2 regions of the Clostridium felsineum DSM 794 genome follow, and region 2 is predicted to be linked to the other one. Evidence: predicted binding sites of a transcription regulator. Region 2 holds the regulator's gene; the other holds the start of a gene.

Region 1 (8,432 bases), 1.9 Mb from region 2:
GTTACTGATAAAAGCTCTACAAATATCTAAAACACTTAAGTATCATAGGGTTGCTATTGTTGTAGCTGTAGGTGATGTACATGTTTATATAGCTAACTATCCTAGAGTGACTTGGTAAATATAAGGGGACGGATAAATATTGGCCGTCCCCGTGCTGTCTAACTATTATTATAATGCTCCATAACTCATGTATTTCTATGTGTAGTTCTTGCTTTTCTGATTTTTTTAATGGAATATACCAGTTTTTTACTTCATTATTATATATTCTTAAGAACCTTTTACACTTTTAAATTATGCGATAACATTGTTTAGTTAGCTTTTTTTGATTTACTAGATAAGTATAAAGAAAACAAGAAGCCAATAAATAATACAATTGCTGCTATAAATATGGCATGATTAAAGCCGTTATATAAAGCTTCAGTAGATTTCCCTGAATGGCTGTTTAAATATTTTGTTTGGAAAGCTGTCATAACTCCAACATATACAGAAGAACCTAAAGCTCCAGCAAGCTGCATAGCTGTATTTACTATTGCAACACCATCTGCACGAGTCTTGTTTTCAAGAACACTTAAAGAAGTTGTTTGACTAGTTGACATAGTTAACGATTGTCCAAACATTATGCAGCAATATAGTAAGGTTATACTTAAAACAGAGGTTGTAAGTGAAGCTCTTGATAATACAAAAGTAAATCCGCATATTATAGCAAAACCAAGAGGTATTAATACTTTTCCACCTATTTTATCAAAAACCTTTCCAACAAATGGTGTACATATAGCTGAAACAAGGATGGCTGGCAATAAAACAAGTGCAGAGGTAAAGGTTGAAGTTTTTAATCCATTTTGAAGTAGAGTTGGAAGTATTACATTTGCTGAAAATTGGAAAGATTGTACAAATGCAATTAATAGTACTCCAACGGTGAATACGGGATTTTTAAAAGGGCGTAATTCAAGTATTGGTGTACTTAAAGTTAATTGACGTCTAACATAAATTATTAAAGCTATTATTCCGATTGCAAGTATAATTAAAGAAGTTGATAACTTAGAGGTACTAAGTGAACTTATTGAATATATTATTCCAGCGAAAGCTATAGTTGATAATATAATAGATAAATAATCAATTTTTGGTTTTGTTATTTCCGAAGTATTTTCAAGAAAGACTATCCCTAAGATTATACAAAGGATTAAAAGTGGAACCAATACAATGAATAAAGAGTGCCAACTAAAATATTGAAGAAGTATTCCAGAGGCAGTAGGTCCTAAAGCAGGTCCTAAAGTAAGTATAGATACACATAACCCCATAATTGAACCATGTTTTTCAGGAGGGGTTATAGCTAATGAAGAATTCATCATTAGTGGAACTATTAAACCTGTTCCAAAGGCTTGAATTATTCTTGAAATTAGTAGTGCAGTAAATGATGTTGAAAATATAGCACATATAGTTCCAAGTAAAAGAAATGTTATAGATGCTAAATACAACTGTTTTGTAGTGAAGGTATGAAGTAAAAAAGCTGTAACTGGAACAAGAATTCCAACTACTAAAACATTGGCAGTTATTAACCATTGAACGGTTATTGCACTAACATGCATTTCCTTCATTAGAGTTGGAAATGCTACGTTTAGTATTGTTTCATTAAATAGGGATAAAAAACCTGCAAGTAAGAGTGTAAACATAATTGCTTTTACATTATATTTTGGGGTGTTTTCTGAATTTAATTGTTTTGCTTCCATGAAAAAATAATCTCCTTTTTCTTATTTAGACCAGTCTATATAAAAATGTTGAAAAAATATACCTTATTTAAATTTATAAATAAGGACTTAGTAATAAATCTATTTGTTTATTTAAATTAAAAAGGGCCTCTTGATTTTTTTGAGTTAGGGATACCGTAATGGAACCCTCTAGTAAAGTAAGTATAGTCATACTTAAAAACGCTGCATCTTCTTCACTAATTCCATTTTGAGTTAACTTATTAGAATAAATTTGTTGCAATTCTATAAAAGATGTTCGGCAAGCTTCTTTTAAAACTTCACTTGATGAATAAGTTTCTAGAGATAAAAGGCTTAGTGAGATATCTTTTGGTTTGCCATCTCTTTTTAAATCCTCTATTATATGATTAACAACCGCTTGAACAGCCTTAATAGGATTTTTGTATTCTAACATATCCTTTTTTAAATTGCCTTTTATATTATGAGTAGAAAGCTTTATAGCCTCTAAAGCTAGTTCTTCTTTTCCTTTTGGAAAGTAATAGTATAGTGATCCTTTAGGCGAACCACTTTCCTTTAAAATTTCATTTAAACCAGTAGCATTGAAGCCTTTCGTTTGGAAAAGTTCAGCTGCGGCTATTAAAATTTTTTCTCTGGAATCATTTTTTTGTTTCATAATAAATCACCTTCTAATTATAATGACTGGTCTATATAAGATTAAACTATTTAAAAATAAAAGTCAAGATAAAAATAATAGTTTAGTATGTCTGGAATTCTGTTAAGTACCTCCAATATCTTTTAGGCATATGAGTCATACGGCATTTGGGATTATGTCTGCCTTCAACCTCAACGGTTTTATAGTAATGTGTCCAAAGCTTTCTAAAGTGTTTTTCATCTTCAGTTAAACAAGGAAGCTTCATATTTTCTACAGGTAGGATCGAAGCTTTATAAGGTTCATATATAAGAGCCATATTATGAGTCTTATCGTGAATTAAAAAATGCTCTTCAGGGTATCGATTAGCGAAATGCTCAATTAAAAGTGGAAGTACATAATTTTTAGGTTCTATCTCTGAAACTAAGCCATCTTTAAAAGCAGAAAATCTTATAAAGCCTTTAAAAAGATGACTTTCTTTATCTAAATGAGTTACAGCTTTAAAGAGAGCATTAACAACATCATTAGAAAGCATACTCATGATTTTAGAACCATGTTTATATCCAAGTCTCATAAAAAGTAATATATTTATTTCTTTATCTATAAGGCATGTTAAAAAAGCTCTTTTTATGAAGTCAAAAGCAGCTTTTCCCATTTTACTCGGAATGGATTTTATTACTCGTAATGCGTTCTTTGAGTCAGTTTCTATTTCCTTTGACATAAATAAGGTCATTTGAGATTTGTCGTTTAATAAGATGGTTACTGGAAGCTCATTTTTTATGTAGCTTTCAAAAACGCAGCACATTAAGCCTTCAAAGCTTCCATCATAGTAATATATTAAATTTGGCCTGTCAAGCATTTTTGAATTTCCTCCTTTAAGAGAGTATTATTATCAAAAAAAGATAACTGTTCATATTGTGTTTCAAGGGGAACATTATTTTTATACATATCCAGTGATTTTTCCGAGAGTAGAGCTCTAAGTACAGAATCCTGTGAAATTTTAATACCATCCATACTTTTTCCACTGCAGGTTATAAAGTATTGTGCTCTTTTTAAAACTACCCCCAACTTTTTTAGACCAGTGAAATTTAAATTTACAGTTCTTCTAGCCATAATGATTCTTCTAGCACTATTAACACCTATACCAGGAACTCTAAGTAGAACCTTAAAGGGAGCTCTGTTAACATCTACAGGGAAAAATTCCATATGGTTAAGTGCCCAATTACATTTGGGATCTATATAGGGATGAAAGCTTTGATTTCTATTATCAAGAAGTTCATTTGCTTTAAAACCATAAAATCTTAAAAGCCAATCTGCCTGATAAAGTCTATGCTCACGCAGAAGAGGTGGCTTTGTATCCACTGATGGCAGAAGGGGATTTGATGCAACTGGCATATAAGCAGAGAAAAAAACTCTCTTTAGCTTGTAGCTGTTATAGAGGCTTTCAGTAAGATTTAAAATTTGAAAGTCAGTATCAGGTGTTGCGCCAATAATCATTTGAGTGCTTTGACCTGCTGGAACAAATTTTGGAGCGCTTTTATAACGTACTATATCTTTAGTGTTTTCGCTTATTTTATTTTTAATATAACCCATAGGTTTTAAAATGGAATGTTTGGACTTATTTGGAGCAAGAAGCTTTAAACTCTTTTGAGAGGGAAGCTCTATGTTAACACTCATTCTATCGCAAAGCATGCCTAGTTTTTCAATTAAATAATCGTCAGCACCAGGGATAGCTTTTGCGTGTATGTATCCGTAAAAGTTATATTCATATCTTAGAATCCTTAAAACCTCAATCATTTGCTCACAGGTGTAATCAGGATTTTTCATTACACCAGAACTTAAAAAAAGTCCTTCTATATAATTTCGTCTGTAAAAGTTCATGGTGAGATCTGCAAGCTCACGTGGTGTAAAGGACGCACGAGGAGTATCGTTTGAAATTCTATTTACGCAGTACTGACAATCGTAAATACAGGCATTAGACATAAGAACCTTTAAAAGGGAAATACATCTTCCATCGCCTGCAAAGCTGTGGCATATCCCACAAGCCTCAGCGCTCCCAATGCCGCCTTTCTTTGATTTCCTTTGTGCTCCGCTTGAAGTACAAGCAGCATCATATTTTGCAGCATCAGTTAAAATTTGAAGTTTTTCAAATACATCCACAGAAAACATCCCCCATAATTTTTTAATTTATTATATCACCAAACGTATGTTCGTGTAAAGGGGATAGTAAGGTTTTCCACAAGCTGTATGTGAAAAACCTTTTTGTTTAAGCCTATTTATATAAATTATAAAGAGCTTGAGTACCTAAATCTTCTTGTCCATCAGCTATAAGTTTATCGTACAGCTTTTTAGACAGTTCTAAAGCAGGAGTTTTTAAACCCATTTCGGATGCTTCTTCTAAAGCAATCTTCATGTCTTTAACAAAATGTTTTATATAAAAACCAGGCTTGAAATCTCCTTTTAGTATTCTTGGAGCATAAGCACTTAATTGCCAACTTGCAGCCCCACCAGCACCAATAGATTTTAAAACCGTTTCTGCATCAAGTCCGGATTTTTTAGCATAGGATAAAGCCTCGCATACGCCCATAATGTTAGAAGCTATAGCGATTTGATTGCACATTTTTGTATGTTGTCCTGAGCCAGCTGATCCTTGAAGTACTATATTTTTTCCCATAAGTTGAAATATAGGCATTAAAGCATCAAAAGCCTCTTTGTCTCCACCAACCATTATGGATAGAGTGCCCTCGGCAGCACCTATATCTCCACCAGAAACAGGAGCATCAAGTGAAAAAATATCGTTTTCCTTTGCTTTAGAGTATATCTTTTTTGCTAAGGATGGTTTTGAGGTTGTCATGTCTACAACATAGCTTTTAGGTTTAATATTATTTAGTATACCCTCGTCATTAAGGTATACCTCTTCAACGTCACTTGGATAACCTACCATTGTTATTACAACACCGCATTCTTTGGAAAGCTCTTTTATAGAGTTTTTAAGAATAGCTCCTTTTTCTATTAGGGGTAGTGCTTTTTCCTTAGTCCTGTTATAAATATAAACAGAATAGCCGCCCTTTAGTAGATTTTGAACCATGCCACGTCCCATTACTCCGGTTCCAATGAATCCTATTTTCGTATTTTTATTTATCATATATTCCTTTAGCATATACTAAAGTTTTCACTTCCTTTCACTTTTATAATGCCTTTTCAAAGCAGAAAAAATCACCTACTCTAATGGTCATTATACCTCTTTCAATGTAGTTATTTTTTCTATAGAGATTACATGCATATGAATTTTTAGAAAAGCAGTCTAAGCGTATTGAGTCATAGCCCTTTTCCTTAGCAAAGCTTTCGGCGTATTTTATAAGAGCTGTAGCAATACCTTTTCCTTTAAATTTAGGATCAACACATAATCTATGAACAACTAATTGTTTACCTTTTTGGTGTTTCCAATTAATAGAGTTGTATTCTGTGTCTTGAATTTCATTTAACACTAAGAAAGCTTTAATTATATTTTCGTCAGTGTAAACATAGAGATTTTTACTATTAATATCATCATTTATTACACTTTCATCTGGATAAAATCTATCCCATTGATATATTCCTTCTGATTCCATGTCAACAATAGCATTATTTATTATGTCCATTATGAGAGTAATATCTTTTAATGTGCCCTTTTTAATTTTCAAGTATAACACCAACTTTCATACTAACATAAAAGCATTAAAGCTAAATTAGTTTTAATGCTTTGTTTGTAAATTAACGTATATAGTTTGTTTTTATTCTTGGCTCTATCTTAGGTAAGTTTATTCCGGCAGTTTTTCCAGCCTCTATGCTCTTTAAAAGCCATGCCATGTTTTTGCCAAGAGTTCTCATGTTTTGAAGACCCTCAAGATCCTGTTTTACTTCATCTGGTGTATTACCATGTACCATATTCCAGTATTGAGCTGATACTATAGGCATATTAGCAAAAGTGAAATACTTATTTAATTGATCAAAAGCAGCGGTAGCACCACCACGTCTACAGCTTACAACAGCAGCACCTGGCTTGAATGCAAGGCTATTACCACCAGCATAGAAGAATCTATCAAGAAAAGAAGTAATTGAACCAGAAGCAGCAGCATAGTGTACTGGTGAACCAAATATAAACCCATCTGCATTTTGTGCCTTCTCAAGACCGGCATTTAAAGTATCATCATCAAAGACGCATTTAAAAGAAGCTTGCTTTGAACAACCACCACAGCCGATGCAGCCTCTTATAGCATCAGTTCCTATATGGAAAATTTCTGTTTCTATATTTTCTTCCTCTAAAGCTTTTGCCACCTCACTTAAAGCAGTGTAAGTACAGCCATTAGCATGTGGACTTCCATTTATAAGTAATACTTTCATTACAAATACCTCCCAATAAAAAAATGTATATAACAATAATAGCATATTTTATAAGTCAAGTTTTGCTAAATTAAGTACGAAAAATATTAACGATATATAAAAAAATATTGATGTATTTGTTAAGAATCACATAATTCCTTTTATGGCACTAGAAAATGTAGTATCATTTGAATGAGTACAAGTATATAATAATTAAGTCGGGATAGGTTAAGTTGAGGGAGGATAATTAATTATGGCACACGTTGAAGAGGCCGATTATATTGAGAGAGATGATATTGAGGAAAAGATAGAAGAAATGCAAGAACTAATAATGAAGTACAGTGCGGCTATAAAGGAAGTTAAAACAAAACTTGAAATTTTAGATAATGAATTTAAGGTTAAAAGAAAAAGAAATCCTATAGAATATATGAAGGATAGAGTTAAAGATCCTAAAAGTATAATGGATAAGCTTGAGCGCAAAGGGCTTGAGCTTAGCTTTAATTCAGCAAAAGATAATTTAAATGATATAGCAGGTGTAAGGGTTGTCTGCTCTTTTGTAAGTGATATATATGAAATTGCCAACATGCTTAAAAGGCAGGATGACATAAAACTCATAAATGAAAAGGATTATATAAAAAATCCAAAATCAAATGGATATAGAAGTTTTCATATGATTTTAGAGGTTCCTATATTTTTTTCTGATCATGTAGAGCCAGTTAGGGTAGAGGTTCAAGTGCGAACTATTGCCATGGATTTTTGGGCAAGTTTAGAACATAAGCTTTACTATAAAACACTAGGAAGAGATGCTGAGGCTATAAGGTTTGAACTAAAAGAATGTGCAGATGTAATATGCCAGACGGATATGAAAATGCAAAACATACAAAAAGAGGTAGAAAAATTAGTTTGAAAAATGGTGCAGCTTCCTATAAACTAGTATTAATAAGTTATTTTATTAATGGAGATTTTGGAGGTCAAAGTGAGTATTTTAAATGTCAAAAATGTAAACCATGGCTTTGGTGATAGAGCTATTTTTGAAGATGTGTCGTTTAGGCTTTTAAAAGGGGAACATGTTGGACTAATTGGTGCAAATGGTGAAGGTAAATCCACTTTTATGAGTATAATAACAGGAAAACTTATGCCAGACGAAGGAGTAATTGAATGGTCTAACAATGTCAGAGTTGGATATATGGACCAGCATGCAAGCCTTCAAAAGGGAAAAACTATAAAGGATGTATTAAAGGATGCCTTTAAATATCTCTTTGATATGGAAGCAAAGATGATGGAAATTACCGATAAAATGGCAGAGGCATCAGAGGACGAGCTTCAAAAGTTATTAGATGAAATGGGAACTATACAAGATACCTTAGATAACAATGATTTCTATGTTATAGATGTTAAAATAGAAGAGATTGCTAAGGGACTTGGAATTACAGATATAGGACTTGATAAAGATGTAGCAGATTTAAGTGGTGGTCAGAGAACAAAAGTGCTTCTTGCTAAGCTTTTACTAGAGAAACCAGATATACTTTTGTTAGATGAGCCTACGAACTATCTTGATGAAGTTCATATTGAATGGCTTAAAAGATTTTTAAATGATTTTGAGAATGCTTTTATTTTAATATCTCATGATATACCATTTTTAAACTCTGTTATTAATGTAATATATCATATTGATAACAGGAAGTTAACTAGGTATGCAGGAGATTATGATAACTTCA
Region 2 (8,432 bases):
AACTAAATAGTAACGTAGATTTATACGATATACCTTATAACATTCATTATTTTATATTAAATATGAACAGAGAAAAATTATATGAAAGAATAAATTTAAGAGTAGACATTATGATTAAAAATGGTCTTGTTGATGAAGTTATAAAATTAAGGGATATGGGATATAATTCAAATATGCAATCTATGAAGGGAATAGGGTACAAAGAAATACTTTCTTATCTTGAAGGTTATATTTCCTTTGACGAAGCAATAGACCTTATCAAGAAGGGAAGTAGGCACTATGCAAAAAGGCAGCTTACTTGGTTTAGAAAAGATAAGAGGGCTATTTGGATAGACAAAGACCGATATAAAAATGATGATGATATAGTTTTTAAAATTCTATCTTCTATGGAAGAAATTTAAAAGGATTTTAAAGTTTTTTATAGAATATTAATTATGTAAAATAAACGGAGGGTGAGTATCATGAATAACAAGTCAACAAATAATTTGCAGGATATATTTTTAAATAGTGCAAGAAAGAATAAAATACCTGTTGCAATTCATCTTACAAATGGATTTCAAATGAGAGGTAATGTTAAGGGATTTGATAGTTTTACGGTAATACTTGAAAGTGATGGAAAACAAATGATGATATATAAGCATGCAGTATCTACTATAACTCCTTTAAGGCCAATATTGTTTAATCAGCCACAACAGGATGAAGAATAAATTATAGAGAAAGTAGGCAAGTTTTTTGATTGCCTCTTTTTTGAGTGTGTAATTAAAAACTTGTCTTAACCAGGAGGAATACGAAGTTTATGCTAGAATTTACAAAAAAAGCACTTGTGAATAAGTACAAAATTAATGAAAAAGTATTAGATTTATATGAAAAAGCATTAGATGATGTGGAAAAAGAATTTAAATATTATGATGAAATTAGAGAAGGTAATCAACTTAAAGTCTTAGCTGCCTTTCAAGAAGAAAGAATAAGTGAATCACATTTTACTAATTCTAGTGGATACGGTTATAATGATATAGGTAGAGATTCACTTGATAAAGTGTATGCCAATATATTTAACGCTGAAAGCGCATTCGTAAGACCTCATTTTGTTAATGGAACACACGCTATAGGTGCAGCTCTATTTGGAAATTTACGTCCTAATGATACTATGATGTCTATTTGTGGTATGCCTTATGATACTCTTCACGATATAATAGGAATGGATGATAGCAAAAAGGTAGGTTCACTTAGAGAATTTGGTGTTAAATACAAAATGGTGGATTTAAAAGACGGTAAGGTTGATATAACATCCGTTAAAGAAGAACTAAAAAAAGACAGTAGTATAAAGTTAGTTCATATACAACGTTCTACAGGATATGGATGGAGAAAATCTCTAAGAATAAATGAAATAGAAGAAATAATTAAAGAAATAAAGAGCGTTAAAGAAAACGTGATAGTTTTTGTTGATAACTGCTATGGTGAATTTATAGAAGAAAAAGAACCTACAGATGTTGGAGCTGATATAATAGCAGGTTCCTTAATAAAAAATATTGGAGGAGGAATAGCTACAACAGGTGGATACATAGTAGGAAAAGAGAAATATGTAGAGCAAGCTACATTTAGAGTTACAGTTCCAGGAATAGGGGGAGAGTGTGGCTCTACATTTGGAGTTATGAGACAGCTTTATGAAGGACTCTTTATGGCTCCACATGTTGCTATTGAAGCTGTCAAAGGTGCTGTGTTTTGTGCTAGAATAATGGAACTTGCAGGTTTTGAAGTTCTTCCTAAATATAATGATAAGAGAACAGATATAATACAAGCTATTAAGTTTAATGATGAGAAAAAATTAATTGATTTTATAAAGGGAATCCAATATGCATCGCCTATAGATTCTTTTGTACAATGTGAACCATGGGATATGCCCGGATATGAAGATAAAGTTATAATGGCAGCAGGTACTTTTGTACAAGGCGCTTCAATAGAATTATCTGCAGATGCTCCTATAAGAGAACCATATATAGGTTATCTTCAAGGAGGATTAACTTTTGACCATGCAAAGTTAGGTGTGCTTATATCTCTTTCCAAATTAATAAATTAAAAATAAGTGGCTTTCAATGAAAGTCACTTATTTTTAATATCTTCTGTATATACCTACTAATTTACCTATTACTTCACAATTGTCAACTATAATAGGTTCCATAGTATGATTTTCTGGTTGAAGCCTTATTTGATTCTTTTCTTTAAAAAATCTTTTTATGGTTGCATCATTTTCTATTAAAGCTACTACTATATCACCATTTTGAGCATAATTTGTTTTTTCTATAATGGCTAAATCATCTTCATATATACCAGCTTCAATCATACTATTTCCACTAATTTTTAATATAAAAAGCTCATTTGTGTTTTTTACAAAATTTAATGGAATAGTGAGATAATCTTCTATATTTTCAACAGCAAGAATAGGCTGACCCGCTTGAACCTTACCTACTATAGGAATATCAATCATTTCCCTTTTTGATATAGGATCCTTTATAAGCTCTATAGCTCTAGGTTTAGTAGGATCACGTCTTATAAGACCTTTTTTTTCAAGTCTTGAAAGGTGACCATGTACTGTAGAAGTTGAACTCAAACCAACTTTTGCACAGATTTCCCTAACAGAAGGTGGATATCCTTTATCTAGAACTTCTTGCCTTATGAATTCATATATTTCACTTTGAACGTCTCTTGTTTTATCAGCAGCCAATTTACACACCCCGCAAGAATTTTAATATACTAATTATTAAATTAAATTATAGCATAATATATATAACTATGCAAACTTATGTTCTGTTTTTCAACAAACTAAAAATTTTATATTAGTTATTGAAATGAAATAGAATATTTGATACAATATACTGTATTGTATAAAAACTCTAAAGAAGGGTAGTTTTTTATGGATAAGATTTGTATATTAGATGAAAATAAACCATGTACTAATTGTGGTGAATGTGACAAGTGTGATTTGGATCCAAATAAGGTATGCAACAATTGTGGTAAATGTCTTAATCCAGACAATGTAAATACAAGGTCTATACTAATTGACAATGTCATAGATGATGAGACACCAGTTAGTGCTGAGATAGTAGGAGAAAATGATGAAATTTTGCATGATTATGATGATGATTATATAGAAGAAAATGATGAACATGAAGAGCTTGAATTTGAATTTATAGACGATATAGACGGATTGAATGACATCTTAAACAATGAAGACAAAAGAAATAAGTATATAAACGAAACATCACCAGGTATATTTACCTTAAAAAAGGATAAGTTGAATAGATAAAAACTAGAGGAGGGTAATTGTAATTTACCTTCTTCTAGTTTTTATAAGTTTACATAATAGTTATTATGTAATTATTTTATAGTATTAAGCGGATTTGATTTTACTGCTTTCCTTAAATTTTCATCATCTATATGAGTATAAATTTGAGTGGTAGATACACTTTCGTGGCCTAGTATTTGCTGGAGACTTCTAATATCCACATTTCCATACTTATACATTAAAGTAGCAGCAGTATGCCTTAATTTGTGAGGGGTAAGCTTTTCGTAATTTAAATTTGCATTTTTAGCATACTTTTTTACCATGAGTTCTATAGTTCGCTGATTTATTCTACCAAGTTTTCTGCTTATAAAAAGAGCATCTTTGTCATTTTCTTTTATAAGTGCAGCTTTTTTATTTCTTACAGGCAAATAATTTTCTATGGTTTTTATACACATTTCGTTTAAATAAATGGTTCTTTCCTTATTTCCTTTTCCCCGAATAGTTAAAGTATCTCCCTTTATTTTGGAAATATCAATGCTAACTAATTCCGATAGCCTAAGACCGCAATTTAAAAACAAAGTCATTATGCAATAATCTCTTTCTTTAAAAGGTCCATCTATAACATTTAAAAGAGCTTCACTTTCTTCAAGTGTTAAGTATATAGGATTTCTTTTAGGTATACTAGGTGATTCTAATTCCAAAGTAGGGTTTTCTTTTATTAATTTAACTTTTCCCGAAAGGTACTTAAAAAAAGATCTTAGTGCAGCTATTTTTCTTGCTCTGGCATAAGTACCGTTGTTTCTAAATTCCTCAGCAAAACTCAAAAATGCGAATAAATCCTCTAAAGAGATGGACTTCAAAAAATCTCCATCTATATCGCTAATTACAACATCTTCAAAATCCTCATTTTGAGATAGACCACGATATAGTTTTAAAAATCTAAAAAATAGAATCAAGTCTATTTTATAGTTATAAATAGTTTTTTCGGATTTACCTCTAATAGTTCTTAGATAATTTAAAAAGTTGTTTAAAGATACTGGTAAGAGTGGATCGTTTATCTGTTTCAATGAATATTTCATAAAAAACCTCCTTTACTTCGTCAAATTCCTATTTTACGAATAAATATTCTACAAAAGGGGGGCGAAATCCTTCTTTTTATAGTTACTTTTTTAATGTAAAATTTAAAAATACTTTTTGTAAAATCATAATTATGTACATATATAAAAATCTATTTCAAAAAAGCCTTAAAAAAACTCAAATATATGTTTAGAAAACTTTCTCACTCCTACCCATTTTATTGATAATCAAGTGAAAGCTATTATCAACTACCTATGTTTAGGGGTTCTACTTTACTGGAAATTAAAAAAATAAAAACTGGTAAAAATAAATCAAATTATTTTTACCAGTTTTGTTTTATTTTCCTGACACGGATATTTCTTTCACTACAATACTAGGGCTTCCAAAGTTTCCTGTGGAATTTGGAGGATAAAATTCAAGGTCATTTGCAGCCTCTTCTATATTTTTTAGCAAAGTGTAAAAATTTCCTGAAATAGTTATCTGCTCAACAGCTTTTGTTAATTTTCCTTTTTCTATAAGCGTTCCTTTAGCAGAAAGAGAAAAATCACCAGTTTCAACATTAGCTCCTGAATGTGTTCCTTGAAGGTCATTTATAAGAATACCATCCCCTACGTTATTTACTATTTCGTCAAAGTCTTTATTCCCTTTTTCTATATAAAGATTAGTTGGGGAAACACCTATGGATGATGAGTATTTTGTTTTTGATGCATTTCCTGTGCTAACAGTATTATCTTCCTCTGCTGATTTTATATTATGAAATAGACCTTTTAAAACTCCATTTTCTATAATGGTGTTTTCTTTTGTTGCTACTCCTTCCGCATCAAAAGGTTTTGAGTTTATTGCATTTAATAACGGATTATCTATAAGTGTTACTGAATTACTAGCCACTGCTTTTTCTAATTTGCCCTTTAATAAAGAAATTCCCTTGTTTACATTTTCTCCATTAAAGATCCCCCAAAAAGTTCTTAGCATAAGTGCAAAGGTAGAATTTTTTATTACAATTTTATACTTTCCAGAAGCTACAGTTTCTCCATCAAACCTACCTATGGTATTCTTTATAGCTTTTTCTACAAGTTCATCTTCATTTAAATCTGATTTGCTTTTATAAAAGGCATATGCGTAATCTGTATTAGTCTCCTCTCCTTTGTTTAAAACTATTTCTATTATAGAAGACTCATGGTTTGATTTGTAATTTAAGTTCAATCCCTCTGAGTTAATTATTCCATATTCCTTTTCTACATAATTAACCTCTGCCATAACTGTTTTTAACTTGAATTTAGAATCGTAACTATAATTTTGAGCTTTTTCACTAAGATTGAGACAAAGCTCTAGTCTGTCCTTTGCCGAAATTGACGCCAAATTTTCATTGAAGGTATCAACCTTATGATACTGCTGATTTTTCCCATTAAAAATCACTTCTTTTTCTGTACTGTCATTATTCAAAGCATTATCAATGACAGCATTTATAAGAAAATTTATAGAAGCGTCATCTAAAATTTCTGTAGATGCCATACCTAATTTGCCATTATATATCCCCCTAAAGCTAATTCCAAAGGTTTTACTTATAGCGTAATTGTCTATATCTAAATTATAGCTAGCTATGTTTAAATTGCTAATATACTCATAATATAATTCATAAGAAGATATATTATTTTTCGTTGCTTCTTCTATTAATTTTTCTTTAAATTCCCTTATATCCATTTTAACGCCCCCCAACAGTTATTTCAGACACGCGTATAAGAGGCTGACCAACGTTTGTAGGAATATTACCACTGGCTGCACCGCATGTACCTGAGCCTAAAGCTAAATTCTTTCCAACCATATCTATGTTGTTTAATATTTCTGTGCTTTTTCCTATTAAACTTGCACCTCTTACAGGTTCTTTTATTTTACCATTTTTAACAAGATACCCTTCTAGTACTGAAAAGTTAAATTCACCTGTTATAGGATTAACGGACCCTCCACCCATTCTTTTAGCATAAAGTCCATTATCAATAGAGGCTATAATATCTGAAGAGTCGTCCTCCCCTTCTTTTATATATGTGTTTGTCATTCTTGACGTAGGTGCAAATTTGTAGGATTCTCTCCTTGAGCTACCATTAGCTTTAACACCCATTCTCTTTCCGCTTAAATAATCTACCATATATGATTTTAATATACCATTTTCAATTAGTACCTTTTTCTCCGAAGGGTTGCCTTCATCATCAATATTTATAGAACCATAGGCATTTTTTATAGTTCCATCATCTACAGCAGTAACTTTGTTAGATGCTATCTTCTCACCTAGTTTATTTGAAAATACTGATAGATTTTTGGATACAGATGATGCTTCTAGTGCGTGACCACAAGCTTCGTGAAATATTACACCACCAAAACCATTTTCTATAGCAACTGTCATTTTTCCTGAAGGACATGGTTTTGCTTTTAACATTGTTATTGCCATTTCGCTAGCATCTACTCCGCACTTTTCTGGACTTATGACATCAAACATTTCAATACCCATACTTCTTCCCGGTGCAATGTATCCTGTTTGGTTTTCAATCCCATCACTTGCTACAGATTTTATAGTCATTCTTGAATGTATTCTTCTATCTGTAGTGTATAATCCAAAACTATTAGCGATTATTATTTTTTGATCAGAGTCCTTATAGGTAGTTTCTACTTGAACTATAGATTTATCATAGTTTTTTGCAGAGAGAGATGCTCTTTCAATTATAGCTTTTTTATCAGAAATTCCAACAGAGGATGGAACATATAATACAGGATGGATATTTGAATTCAATCTTTCTTTTAATACTATAGATTTATTTAAACTTAAATCTCCTAGTGCAAGAGAGGATTCTTTAGCTGTTCTTAAAAGAGTTTCCTTATCTTTTGAGTTTGTATAAGCATATACACTTCTTAATCCTTTAATTATTCTTATACCAATCCCAAATTCTCTACTTGTAGTAGATTTTTTTAGTTTTAAACTGCTCATAAATAAATCATTTGATATGGTATCCTCTACGAATATTTCTGCAAAGTCTGCACCTGTTTTTAGCGATGCCTCTAGCACATCTTGAATTAAAGTTTTATTTATCATAATTATCAACTCCTTATGTGGTATATAGCCTTAGTTAGTACTATTATATAGTATAAATCTGGTAATTGCAAAACAGATGGACCATTACAAATATATTAAAAAATCATTTTCAATTTATAATTCTTTAGAATGTTTTTTTGCATACCTTTTATACTTTCATCAATACTATTGTGATGTCTATTTCGGAATACTCACATATAAAAATTACACTTTGCAACTTCTTAGAAACTTTTCTCTTGTAACATTTTTTCTTCTATTGTTTGATAGTCCTGCAAATACTTAGACTCTTCATAGCTAGCCACTAAGTGCATGAGATGCTAATGCTAAAAACTCAAACACTTATCTTTATTTGCAAAAACAAAATCAACAGCAATTTTCCCACCAAAAGATGCCCCAATAATTTATATTTAGGTATTTTAGTAATTCATTAATAATATCATTATAAGAAAAAACTCCCACCAGTGAATACACTTAAACCATAACCTGAAATATCAAATATAATAACATTAAAATGGTTTGCCATAAAATTAAACGGTCCTTCCCACATACAAGAATCTGCTATACCTGTATTAATAAAAAGTATAGTATCTCCTGTAGTTTTGGATTCAAAATATATGTTAACACCTGTAGTTTTAAAAAACTTTTTCTTAATTTACTCTTAGAATATTAGTATATTACAGTTTTTTAAAATATCAGATGTTAATCATTTATACAAAATAGAATCTATTCATTACTGCTATTTTTAATTACATAGTCTGTACCTTCATGGTTTCCGTGTTATTAAGGGCTTCAAATGCTTTAATATAACCTTTCATCTGTTCAATAAGTTTACTCATATTATATACTCCTGTATTCACATGATTTTCAAACTAAATTGAGTAGTGTTTTGCCATCTTTGTGACAATTATATTTCCAACATAATATTTATAAATTGTTCTATGTTGTAATTCCACTTTTGGATATATGCAAAAATTTGTTCACTACTTCAAG

The links. Region 2 encodes LexA, which represses DNA repair genes until DNA is damaged. Its sites were predicted from a motif close to CNAACANNTGTTNG; they were not measured.
Region 1: the regulator LexA is predicted to act here: its motif matches at 4,552-4,565, upstream of CLFE_RS02565 (putative DNA modification/repair radical SAM protein).

Annotation. Positions count from the first base shown of each region.
Region 1 is NZ_CP096980.1:522,930-531,361, forward strand. It holds gene CLFE_RS02550 (MDR family MFS transporter) at 309-1,727, opposite strand; gene CLFE_RS02555 (TetR/AcrR family transcriptional regulator) at 1,801-2,376, opposite strand; gene CLFE_RS02560 (TIGR03915 family putative DNA repair protein) at 2,459-3,211, opposite strand; gene CLFE_RS02565 (putative DNA modification/repair radical SAM protein) at 3,190-4,512, opposite strand; gene CLFE_RS02570 (NAD(P)-dependent oxidoreductase) at 4,625-5,497, opposite strand; gene CLFE_RS02575 (GNAT family N-acetyltransferase) at 5,541-6,044, opposite strand; gene CLFE_RS02580 (flavodoxin family protein) at 6,106-6,735, opposite strand; gene CLFE_RS02585 (GTP pyrophosphokinase) at 6,968-7,621, shown strand; gene CLFE_RS02590 (ABC-F family ATP-binding cassette domain-containing protein) at 7,691-8,432, shown strand, end outside.
Region 2 is NZ_CP096980.1:2,437,168-2,445,599, reverse strand. It holds gene miaA (tRNA (adenosine(37)-N6)-dimethylallyltransferase MiaA) at 1-401, shown strand, start outside; gene hfq (RNA chaperone Hfq) at 462-707, shown strand; gene CLFE_RS11525 (methionine gamma-lyase family protein) at 797-2,077, shown strand; gene lexA (transcriptional repressor LexA) at 2,111-2,722, opposite strand; gene CLFE_RS11515 (hypothetical protein) at 2,912-3,304, shown strand; gene CLFE_RS11510 (tyrosine recombinase XerC) at 3,376-4,362, opposite strand; gene CLFE_RS11505 (TldD/PmbA family protein) at 4,697-6,061, opposite strand; gene CLFE_RS11500 (TldD/PmbA family protein) at 6,063-7,442, opposite strand.